2 linked regions of the Longimicrobium terrae genome follow. The protein of the gene in region 2 interacts with the protein of the main gene of each other region in a pairwise test. Links are inferred from orthologs where the notes say so. Each region holds a gene or a part of one and is shown on either strand. Other genes may lie near its edges.

Evidence for each region. The genes of interacting proteins can lie anywhere in the genome.
Region 1: the proteins of obgE (region 2) and rplL interact in binary tests that used the Escherichia coli proteins (3 or more experiments, as listed by UniProt). The link is inferred for Longimicrobium terrae from one-to-one orthologs.

Annotation. Positions count from the first base shown.
Region 1 is NZ_JACHIA010000001.1:332,394-336,718, forward strand. Bases 1-2,797 are described here. They hold rplL (50S ribosomal protein L7/L12), read right to left. Parts: upstream 1,691-2,797; coding sequence 1,310-1,690; downstream 1-1,309. Other genes in these bases: rpoB (DNA-directed RNA polymerase subunit beta), read right to left, coding at 1-1,038; rplJ (50S ribosomal protein L10), read right to left, coding at 1,800-2,330; rplA (50S ribosomal protein L1), read right to left, coding at 2,334-2,797. In the rest of the region: more of rplA, read right to left, coding at 2,798-3,029; rplK (50S ribosomal protein L11), read right to left, coding at 3,298-3,723; transcription termination/antitermination protein NusG, read right to left, coding at 3,747-4,298; preprotein translocase subunit SecE, read right to left, coding at 4,307-4,325. UniProt on the Escherichia coli protein: The binding site for several of the GTPase factors involved in protein synthesis (IF-2, EF-Tu, EF-G and RF3). Is thus essential for accurate translation.
Region 2 is NZ_JACHIA010000020.1:49,117-55,079, forward strand. Bases 1,645-4,551 are described here. They hold obgE (GTPase ObgE), read right to left. Parts: upstream 3,661-4,551; coding sequence 2,629-3,660; downstream 1,645-2,628. Other genes in these bases: dprA (DNA-processing protein DprA), read right to left, coding at 1,645-2,479; HNQ61_RS22790 (carboxymuconolactone decarboxylase family protein), read right to left, coding at 4,103-4,551. In the rest of the region: radical SAM family heme chaperone HemW, read right to left, coding at 1-600; HNQ61_RS22775 (hypothetical protein), read right to left, coding at 749-1,192; more of dprA, read right to left, coding at 1,346-1,644; more of HNQ61_RS22790, read right to left, coding at 4,552-4,702; HNQ61_RS22795 (asparaginase), read right to left, coding at 4,695-5,705; HNQ61_RS22800 (S41 family peptidase), read right to left, coding at 5,896-5,963. UniProt on the Escherichia coli protein: An essential GTPase which binds GTP, GDP and possibly (p)ppGpp with moderate affinity, with high nucleotide exchange rates and a fairly low GTP hydrolysis rate.

The sequences.
Region 1 (4,325 bases), on a different replicon or contig from region 2:
GAGCGAGTCCAGCGTGCCGCGCGTGGGATCCTTGGCCAGGGTGGCGCGCATGGCGCTGCCGCTCTGCCCGCGGGCCCGGAACAGCTGCGCCGACTCCACGCCGGCCCGCAGCATGCGGCCCAGCACGTCGCCGTTCACCTCGTCGCCGGCGCGGGCCACCAGCGCCGAGCCGATCACCGGCAGCGTGGTGAAGCCGGCCTCGCGCAGGGTGTTGTACAGCTCGCGCGTCAGGCGGCGGCCGCGCTCGAACACCTCGCCGGTGCCGGGAAGCACGATGTCGCGGTACAGCACGGGGCCCTCGGGGCCCAGCACCGTGGGATCGGGAACGTCCTCGGCCAGGAAGCCGTGAAACACCTCGCCGCGGCGGCCCTTTTCGGTGCCGCCCAGGTCCAGGGTGCCCAGCTGCACCGACTCGCGCTGCATGAAGACGCCCAGGATGTCGGCGTCGCGCGAAAAGCCCAGCGCGCGCAGCAGCGCGGTGGCCGGGAACTTCTTCTTCTTGTCGATGTGCACCGCGACCACGTCGTGGATGTCGAGGGTGAACTCGACCCACGAGCCGCGGAACGGAATGATGCGGGCGCTGAACAGCTTGCTGCCGTTGGGGTGCGTGTTCTCTTCGAACACCACGCCCGGAGACCGGTGCAGCTGGCTGACGATGACGCGCTCCGCGCCGTTGATGATGAACGTGCCCAGCGGGGTGAGCACGGGAAGGTCACCGAGGTAGACCTCCTTTTCGATGATGTCCTTGGGACGGCGCTCGTCGCCCACGTCCTCCCACACCACCAGACGCAGCGTCGCCTTCAGGGGAGCCGCGTACGTCATGTCGCGCTCCATGCACTCTTCCATGTCGTACTTCGGCTCGCCCAGCGAGTACCGAACGAACTCCAGGGAAAAGTTCCCGTTGACGTCGGAGATGGGGAAGATCTCGTTGAAGACGCGCTCCAGCCCCACGTCCTCGCGCTCGCGCGCGGCGGCGTCGGTCTGCAGGAGCGTGTCAAACGCCCTGAGCTGCACGTCCAGAAGGTTGGGATGCTCCATCCCAGACGTCAGCTTGGCGAAAGTGACGATCGGTTTGTTCAGCGTTGCCAAGTGGGTCTCCCTCTCAGCGTGCGTGGATTCGGAATAGCGCAAACGACCCCGACCGAATGGATTCGGCGGGGCGGCGTACCGTCCGTCGGAAAGAATCTTAGGGTCCTGCTCGTCATGGCCAGCCGGGCTGAAGTGACCGGGAGAGGACCCGGGCGGCAGGGCCGCCCGGTGTCCGCGGACCGGCATGCGGGCGATGCCCGCATGCCGGACCCCCGGCCGACTACTTCAGCTCGACAGTCGCGCCCTGCTCGACCAGCTTGGCCTTCATGGCTTCGGCCTCGTCCTTGGTGGCGGCTTCCTTGACGGTCTTGGGAGCGCCGTCCACCAGGTCCTTGGCTTCCTTCAGGCCCAGGCCGGTCAGCTCGCGCACGACCTTGATGACCTGGATCTTCTTTTCGCCGGCGCCCATCAGGACGACGTCGAACTCGGTCTTTTCTTCCACGGCCGGAGCAGCCGGGCCGGCCGGGCCGGCGGCCATGGCCACCGGGGCAGCCGCGGTCACGCCGAACTTCTCTTCAAAAGCCTTCACGAACTCCGACAGTTCGATCACGGTCATGTTGCCGATCGCGTCGAGCAGCTCGTCACGGGTAAGCGTCGCCATCTCAGGGCTCCTTGGTATCTAGCGGTTCGTACAAGAATCGAAAATCGGGTTCCGGCGCGGGGCCGGTCACAGTCCACACGTCGCGGCGAACCGGGGCTCGCCGCGGCGGTCAGGCCGAAGCCTCTTCCTTCTGCTGCCGGAGCTGGTCGACCGCGCGGGCGAACCCGGCGATCAGCTGGTTCATTCCGCCGGCCAGACGCGCCATGGGCTGCTGCAGCCCGCCGGCGATCTGGGACAGAAGCACTTCGCGCGACGGCAGGTTGGCCAGCTGGCGCACCTGCGCGGCGTCGAATGCCTGCGAACCCACCACGCCCACCTTGATGGCGGGACGGTCGCCGAACTCCTTGGCGAAGTCGGTGATCACCTTGGCGGCGGCCGCGGCGTCGCTGCGCCCGATCACCACCCCGGTGGGTCCGTTGAAGAACCCGGCGACGTCGGGGATTTCAAGCCCCTGGATCGCCCGCTTGGCGAGCGTGTTCTTCACCACCACGTACTCCACGCCTTCCTTGCGGAGACGCGCCCGGAACTGCGTGATCTGCTTCACGCTCAGCCCGGTGAAGTCCGTCAGGTAGAACCCGCTGGCGCCGTCCAGCCGCTGCTGGAGCTCGGCGACGACGACGTCCTTCTCGTCTTTCTTCATCGCTCAGCCCCGCCGGTAAAGGTTGGCATCGACCGTGACGCCGGGGCCCATGGTGCTGGAGACGGTGATCCCCCGCACGTAGGTTCCCTTGGCCGCGGCCGGCTTGGCCCGGATGACCGTGTCCATGAAGGCGGTCAGGTTTTCCTCGAGCTTGGTGGGCTCGAAGCTGACCTTGCCGATGGGCACGTGCACGTTGCCCGTGCGGTCCACGCGGAACTCGATCTTGCCGGCCTTGATCTCGCGAACAGCCCGGCTCACGTCCATGGTGACCGTCCCCGCCTTGGGGGTCGGCATCAGGCCGCGGGGGCCCAGGATGCGGCCGAGCTGGCCCACCTGGCCCATCATGTCGGGCGTGGCGACGCAGACGTCAAAGTCCAGCCACCCGTCCTTGATCCGCTGAACGTACTCGGCGCCCACGAAATCGGCGCCTGCTTCCTCGGCCTCACGCGCGCGGTCGCCCTGGGCGATCACGAGCACGCGGGCGGTCTTCCCCGTACCATGGGGAAGGACGACGGCTCCGCGAACGATCTGGTCCGCGTGCCTGGGGTCCACACCGAGCCGGACGGCGACCTCGACGGTCTCGTCAAACTTGGCGAAGCTCAGCTCCTTGACGAGGCTTACGGCCTCGGTGGGCTGAAACGTGGTACCCTCGGGCACACGGGCCTGCGCGTCGCGGAACTTCTTCCCGTGCTTTGGCATGTACCCCCTCGGGCGAAGTTGAACTGGAGTCCTCCCACCGGGCCTTCGCCGGGCGCCCCGGTGGTTCAATGGACGGGAATCAGGCCGCGTCCCCGAAGGGACGAAAGGGCGGGAGACCGCTTTCTGGGCTCCGGCCGGATTCCGCTTCTCCCGCCTCCGGCAGACACCGGGCTTTCACGCGGCGGCTGTCGTAGTGAAAGAAGTGCCCAGTGCTCAGTGCCCGGTGCCCAGCAACTGGGCACCTGGTACTGGGCACCTGGTACTTCTGTTATCCCTTGACTTCGACGCCCATCGAGCGGGCCGTTCCGGCGATCTGGCGCATGGCGCCCTCGACGTCGGCCGCGTTCAGGTCGGGCATCTTGGTTTCGGCGATCGTGCGCAGCTGCTCCTGCGTGATCGTGCCCACCTTGGTCTTCTTGGACGAGGCGCTTCCCTTGTCCAGGCCCACGGCCTTCTTGATCAGCACCGCCGCCGGAGGCGTCTTGGTGATGAACGTGAAGCTGCGGTCGGCGTACACCGTGATCTCGACGGGAATGATCATTCCCGGCTGTCCCTGGGTGCGCGCGTTGAACTGCTTGCAGAACTCCATGATGTTCACGCCGTGCTGGCCCAGCGCGGGGCCGACGGGGGGCGCGGGGTTGGCCGCGCCCGCGGGAACCTGGAGCTTGATGAATCCGGTGACTTTCTTCGCCATCTCAGCCTCTGATCAACGTCCGCTCAGAATCCGCGGAGCTGCGTGTAGTCCAGTTCGATGGAGGTGGGCCGCCCGAAGAGGGAAACCTCGACCTTCACCTTGCCCTTTTCGTGGTCGATGCCCTGAACGGTGCCGCTGAATTCCTTGAACGGTCCGTCCGTTACCTCCACCACCTGTCCGATGGTGAAGGGAATCAGCACCACCGGCGCTTCCGCCGCGGCGGGGGCCTCGACTTCCTGGCCCAGCACCTTGGCCAGCTCCTCATCCGTCAGGGGCTGGGGTTCGGAACCGGTGCCCAGGAACTTGATCACGCCCTGAATGCCGTTGATCAGGTGCGAGTTGCGCTGGTTGTACACCATCTTCACCAGCACGTACCCCGGGTACAGCTTGCGGGTGACGGTCACGCGCTTGCCGTTGCGAAGCTCCACCTCTTCACGGGTGGGGACCATCACTTCCTGGATCTGCTTGTCTTCGGGCTCGCCCAGCTCCTCGTCGATGCGGCGCTGAATGAGGCGCTGCACCTTGTTCTCGTGCCCCGAATAGCTCTGGATCGCGTACCACTTGGCGTCTGCCATGGGTTCACTCAGCCGGCGAACAGGGAC
Region 2 (5,963 bases):
CACGTGCTCCGGCTCCAGCAGCAGCGCGCGCACCAGATCGTCGCCCCAGTCGCGCCCCAGCCGCGCGGGCACACCAAAGATCAGGTCCACGCTCACGTTGTCGAACCCCGCCCCGCGCGCCGCGCCGAACGCGCGCTCCGGACCGTCCGGCCCGTGCAGGCGCCCCATCCACTTGAGCGTCGGCTCGTGAAAGGTCTGCGCCCCCAGCGAGATGCGGTTCACTCCCGATTGCCGCCACCCGCGCGCCACATCCGCCGTGAAGCTTTCGGGATTGGCCTCGCACGTCCACTCCGCGTCCTCGTCCCACAGTGCCCAGGGAGCGATGCGGTCGCGCAGCGCGGCCATGGCGTCCGGCCCCAGCAGCGACGGCGTGCCCCCGCCCACGTAAACCGTGTCCAGCCGCAGCGGCGCGTCCCACCCGTTCTCCTCCGCCAGCATCCGCAGTTCCGTGCTCACCGCGTCCAGCCACTCCGCCGTGGGTGCCTCGCGCGTGGCCTGCACCGCGAAGTCGCAGTACGAGCAGCGCCGCGTGCAGAACGGAACGTGGATGTACAGCGACCGCGGGCGGCCGGTGGAGCGAATGGACTGCGGATCAGACACGGCACGAACGTCAGGGACGGGATTTGTGGATGCCCTCACGACCCCGGAAGCGACCATCCGTTCCCATCCCACGCGTACGACTCCAGCCACGCCCGCCGTGCGGCCCGAGCGGACTCCCGCGCCTGGCGACGGTAGCCACGGATTTGGCTCAGGCTGGTCCGCCGACGGAATCCGATTCCCCGGGATCAAACCTCCGCGGCCAGATCATGTGCGGGTCGAGCGTGTATGTCGGCCCGAAGCGCACGAAGTTGAGCGCCGCCGGCCGCGCCTCCGTGCCGAACCGGACGGTGATGGACCGCAACCATTCAATGCGCGCATGCTCCCGGGCCAGGTAACTCGACACCCGGTTCGCGATGTCGGCCTGCTGCGCCTTCGTGCGGGCGAGCGGATGGTTCAGAAAGGTGATTTTCAGTTCATAGCCGTTCAGCTCCGCATGGGCCTCCCCACCCGGAAACCGCTGCATCAGGCCGGCTTCAAGCCGATCCATCTCCCGCCCCGCCTCACGACCGGCGAACAGCGGCAACACCGTAAGCAAGGCGAGCAGCGGCACCAGCACCCGCATGACCGACGTGAGCTTTGCTGAAAGGCGCACGGAGCTCCCGGGAATCGAGGTGAGGCGAGATGGACGCGATCAGCGGGTCCGGAACGAGCGATCCCGCGGCCGGAAGCGACACGCGCGACGGAACGATGGCCCGGGACGAGGCGGCGGACCGGCATCACCCCCGGCGGCGGCGCCGAACCGGGTTCATCGCAGGCGGAACTGCTTGCCGGGAAGCGACTCCGCCAAGTCCCGCAGTTCCAGCGCGAGCAGCGCGGAGAGCGTCCCTGGCGTGCCGAGCCCGGCGGCGATCGCCACCTCATCCACGTGGCGCGCCTCGGGCGCCAGCGCGGCAAACACGCGGGCCTCGTCCGGCGGCAGATCCGGCGGCGGGGCGACGGCGGCGGGCGGAGCGGACGGTATCGGCTCGGCGGGCTCCGGCGCGTTCCCCACCCCGTGCAGTTCCTCCAGGATGTCGCGGGCGCTGGTGACGAGCCGGGCGCCCTCCTTGAGCAGCTGGTTCGTCCCCGCGCTCGCGGCCGAGCCGATGGGCCCCGGCACGGCGAACACGTCGCGCCCCAGTTCCAGCGCGAACTCCACCGTGTGCCGCGCGCCGCTCCTTTCGCCCATCTCCACCACCAGCACGCCCGCGGACAGCGCCGCGATCAGCCGGTTGCGGCGGGGAAAGTTGCCGGCCAGCGGCTCCTCGCCCGGCGCCAGTTCGGTAATCAGCAGGCCGTGCCTGATGACGCGCGAGAACAGGGCGCGGTTTTCCGGCGGATACACGCGATCGATGCCGTGCCCCAGCACGCCCACCGTGGGCCCGCCCGCCTGAAGCGCCGCCGCGTGCGCCACCGCGTCGATGCCGCGCGCCATTCCGCTCACGATCGCATACCCCGCCCGCGCCAGGTCGAACGCGAGCCGGTGCGCCGCCCCGCACCCGTACTCCGTGGGTGCGCGCGTGCCCACGACCCCCACGGCGGGAAGCCCCAGCTGCTCCAGCCGCCCCGCGGCGTAGAGGACGAACGGCGGGTCCGGCAGGCGGCGGAACGCGTCTGGATAAAGGCGGTCGTGCGGGGTGAGCGCCACGGCGCCCATGTCCGCCAGCGCGCGCAGGGCCTCACGGGCGCGCGCCCGGCCCGCGGGGGTGGCCGCCGTCGCCACGCGCCGCGCGAACTCCGGCCCGATCCCCGGCACGCCGCCCAGCTCCCGCGTGGACGCGCCCAGCACCCGCGCCACCGAGCCGAAGCGCGCCAGCAGCGCGGCCACGCGGCTGGGCCCGATGCCGGGGACGATGGCGAGGCGCAGATGTTCTTCCAGCGCGGCGGAATCCAGGGCCATGGGCAGGGTGGGAACGCGGAACGGCCGGCGGCCGGGTGCGCCCGGCGCGGATCATCACCGCGCCAAAGCTAACACTCCGGCCAGCCGGCCGCGAGACATTCACACCCCTCTCGGGACAACAAATACCACCTGTGTCCCTGTCGGAGCGGTCAGGGGCGCCAGGGCTCCGGGTCGCCTTCGTCCAGCTGCCGCTCGGCTTCCGCCACCTGTGCGGCACGCGTCCACAGCGCCTCCAGCAGCGGATCCAGCCCGCGCTGCGCCACGGAGGAGATCACGAACTGCCCCCACGCGTCCGGCGCGTTCACCCGGGGCTCCGGCCAGTCGGGCGGCAGCAGGTCCGCCTTGGTGAAGATGACGCAGTGGTGCTTGGTCCCCAGCTCTTCCGAGTACTCCTGCAGTTCCCGCCGCAGACGGTCATACTCTTCCTGCGGCTCCAGCGCGTCGCCGGGAATCATGATGGCCAGCGTGCGCGTCCGCTCGATGTGGCGCAGGAACTGGTGTCCCAGCCCCTTGCCCTCGTGCGCGCCCTCGATGATGCCGGGAATGTCGGCCATCACGAACGAGCGGTTCCCCGACAGCTGCACCACGCCCAGGTTGGGCGTCAGCGTCGTGAAGGGATAGTCCGCCACCTTGGGCGTCGCGGCCGAGACGGAGGCCAGCAGCGTGCTCTTTCCCGCGTTGGGCTCGCCGACAAGCCCAACGTCGGCGATCAGCTTCAGCTCCAGCGCCAGGCGGCGCTCTTCGCCGGGCTCGCCCGGGTCCGCGCGGCGCGGGGCCTGGTTGGTGGCCGTGGCGAAGCGCGCGTTCCCCCACCCGCCTTTTCCGCCACGCGCGACGATCATTTCCTCGCCGTCGTTGAGCAGGTCGCCCAGGATCTCGCCCGTTTCCAGGTCGCGGATCACCGTGCCGGGCGGAACGCGCAGGTACAGGTGGTCGCCGCTGCGCCCGGTGCAGTTTACGGCGGTTCCCTTCTGCCCCGGCTCCGCCTTGTAGTTCTGGCGATAGCGGTAGTCCAGCAGCGTGTTCAGCTGCTTGTCGGCGCGCAGCACCACGTCGGCGCCGCGGCCACCGTCGCCGCCGTCGGGTCCGCCGCGCGGAGTCATCGATTCGCGCCGCATGGACGAGGCGCCACCGCCCCCGTCGCCGGCCTTTACATTGATTTCAGCGTAATCCAGAAACACCGGCTGGCCTCACATCCTGATACGTGTGTCTCGCGCGGGGAGCGGCTGCTCCGGGGCGCGTTTGATAAGCGTTATCGATCCATCAAGATAGCGGATGCAGGGATCGTGCGGGGGACCGCTGCGGAGCCGGCCGGGGCAACGGTACTGCTGTTGCCCCATCCGTCTCCTCCGCGGGGGCGGCGAGCCTCCTCGGCGCGTCACGCCCCTGCCCGATCCCGCCACATCCGTGCACCGCGCCTGCGGGGTCTCCCCGCCCGCTCCGGGAGCCTCGCGCCCCGGCTCCCGCGCGGACGATCAGCTTCCGCCGCGCGAGTCTCCCTCCGCCCCGTCCTCAGGGGAACTCACCCCGGATGCAGATTTCGTCGCGGGTCACGCACCTCTTCACGCCATCACAGCGCCGTCGGAAGCTGCGCCCCCGCGTGCCCCGACGCGCACTCTCCCGCTACCGCGCCCGGTCGCGGATCCCGGCCCAGAGTGCGCGGACCTCGTCCGCACGCCCGGCGGACATCTCCGCGCAGGCGATCTCCACCGCCTCGTCCACCTCGGCCACGGAAGCCCCGGCGTTCAGCGAGCCGCGCAGGTGCGAGTGCAGCTGCCGCGGCGCGTTCCACACCGCCAGCAGCGCGGCGATGCACAGTTCGCGGGTGCGCAGGTCCAGCCCTGGCCGGCCGAGCACGCGGCCGTATCCGCCGTTCACCATCCACCCGTCAAACTCCGGGTGCAGACCGCGCACGTTCTCGCGCAGCTTCTGGTAGTTCCCGCCGTACACGGTCTCGCACACCTGCTCGCCGCGCGCCTCCCAGACCCGAGGATCTTCCCCGAGCGCCGCCGGCGCCTGGGAGCCGGACACCTCGCGCCAGACAGCGAGCGCGTTCAGCGCGTCGGGAAAGCCCACGAACAGGTGCGACTGCAGCAGCACCTCGTCCACATGGTTCCCCTCCGCCACGCCATGCGCGCTCTCCAGCGCCGCGCGAACCCGGGCGGCATCGCGCGTGGCCAGCGCCGCGGCTACGCGCAGCAGCGCGCGGCGGGCCTCAGGCATCCGCCGCGCGCAGGTGGATGGACGGGCGGACCTCGCCCGTCACCTCGCCGCGCGTGTTGCTGATTTCGCGGAACACGTGGCGGTGCAGCGCGCCGAAGTCGTCTTCGCTGATCAGGTCCATCTCCCGCAGCACGCCCGCGATCGCCGGCGCCACGGCGCGCGTGGAGCCGTCCTCCACCTTGATGGCGATCCCCAGCTCCGCCCCCGGGCTGCCGACGCAGTACACGCCCTCCGCGCCCACCTTGGCAAACAGGCGCCCCTCCGTCACCCGCGAGATCGCGGTGCAGATGCGCCCCTCGCCCGCCACCATGTCCGGGTGCGCGCCCATCGCGTCGACGACGGTCGCCGGCCCGCGCTCCCCCGCGCGCGCCGCGGACGCCAGCGAGGCATACGCCTGCGCCATCTGCCGCAGCGGCAGCGCGTAGCACACGACGCCGCATCCGTCCACGCCCAGCCCGATCGCCTCGGAAGGCATCCGCACCCATCTGGCGATTTCTGTCAGCAGGCGCGCCTGCACGGGGTGCTCCACGCGGTGGTAGCCGTCCGTTTCCCACCCGCGCGCCCGGGCGACCGCCATCATTCCCGCGTGCTTGCCGGAGCAGTTGTTGTGCAGCCGCCCCGGCTCCATTCCGTCCTCTTCCAGCGTGCGCCGCGTCTCGGAATCGAACGGGTCGTGGGGACCGCAGGCCAGCGCGTCGGCGGTGAGCCCCAGCTTTTCCAGCAGGCCCTCCACCGTCTTTACGTGTGCCGCCGTGCCCGAGTGCGACCCGCAGATCACCGCCAGCTCCCGCGGCGTGATGCCGAAGCGGTCGAACGCGCCGTCCTCCACCACGGGAAGCGCCTGCAGCGGCTTGGCCGCGCTACGCCAGAACGTCACCATGTCGGGGTCGCCGGACGAGGCGCGCAGCGCGCCCTCGGCGTCCACCACGGCCACGTGCACACGATGGCGGCTTTCCAGCACCGCCCCGCGCGTCACCTCCACCACGCTTTCCAGGTCAGACATCGGCAGACGGGTTTCCGTCGGTTGGGGGTCACGCGGCCGCGCCGTACGACGCGCCGCCTGTGAAATCGAGCGTGTTCCCGGCCGCGCCGGGGGGAAAACAAGCGGAGGAAGGACGCGCGTGCGCCCCTCCTCCACTGCGGTTTCGCCCGCCGCGCGGGCGAACGCTGCGGTCGCGGCCGCCCGGCCCGGGTTACCGGCCGCGGGCGGCGGTCACGGGCTGGGCCTGCTGCACGGCCCGCAGCAGCGCGGCCTGGTTGG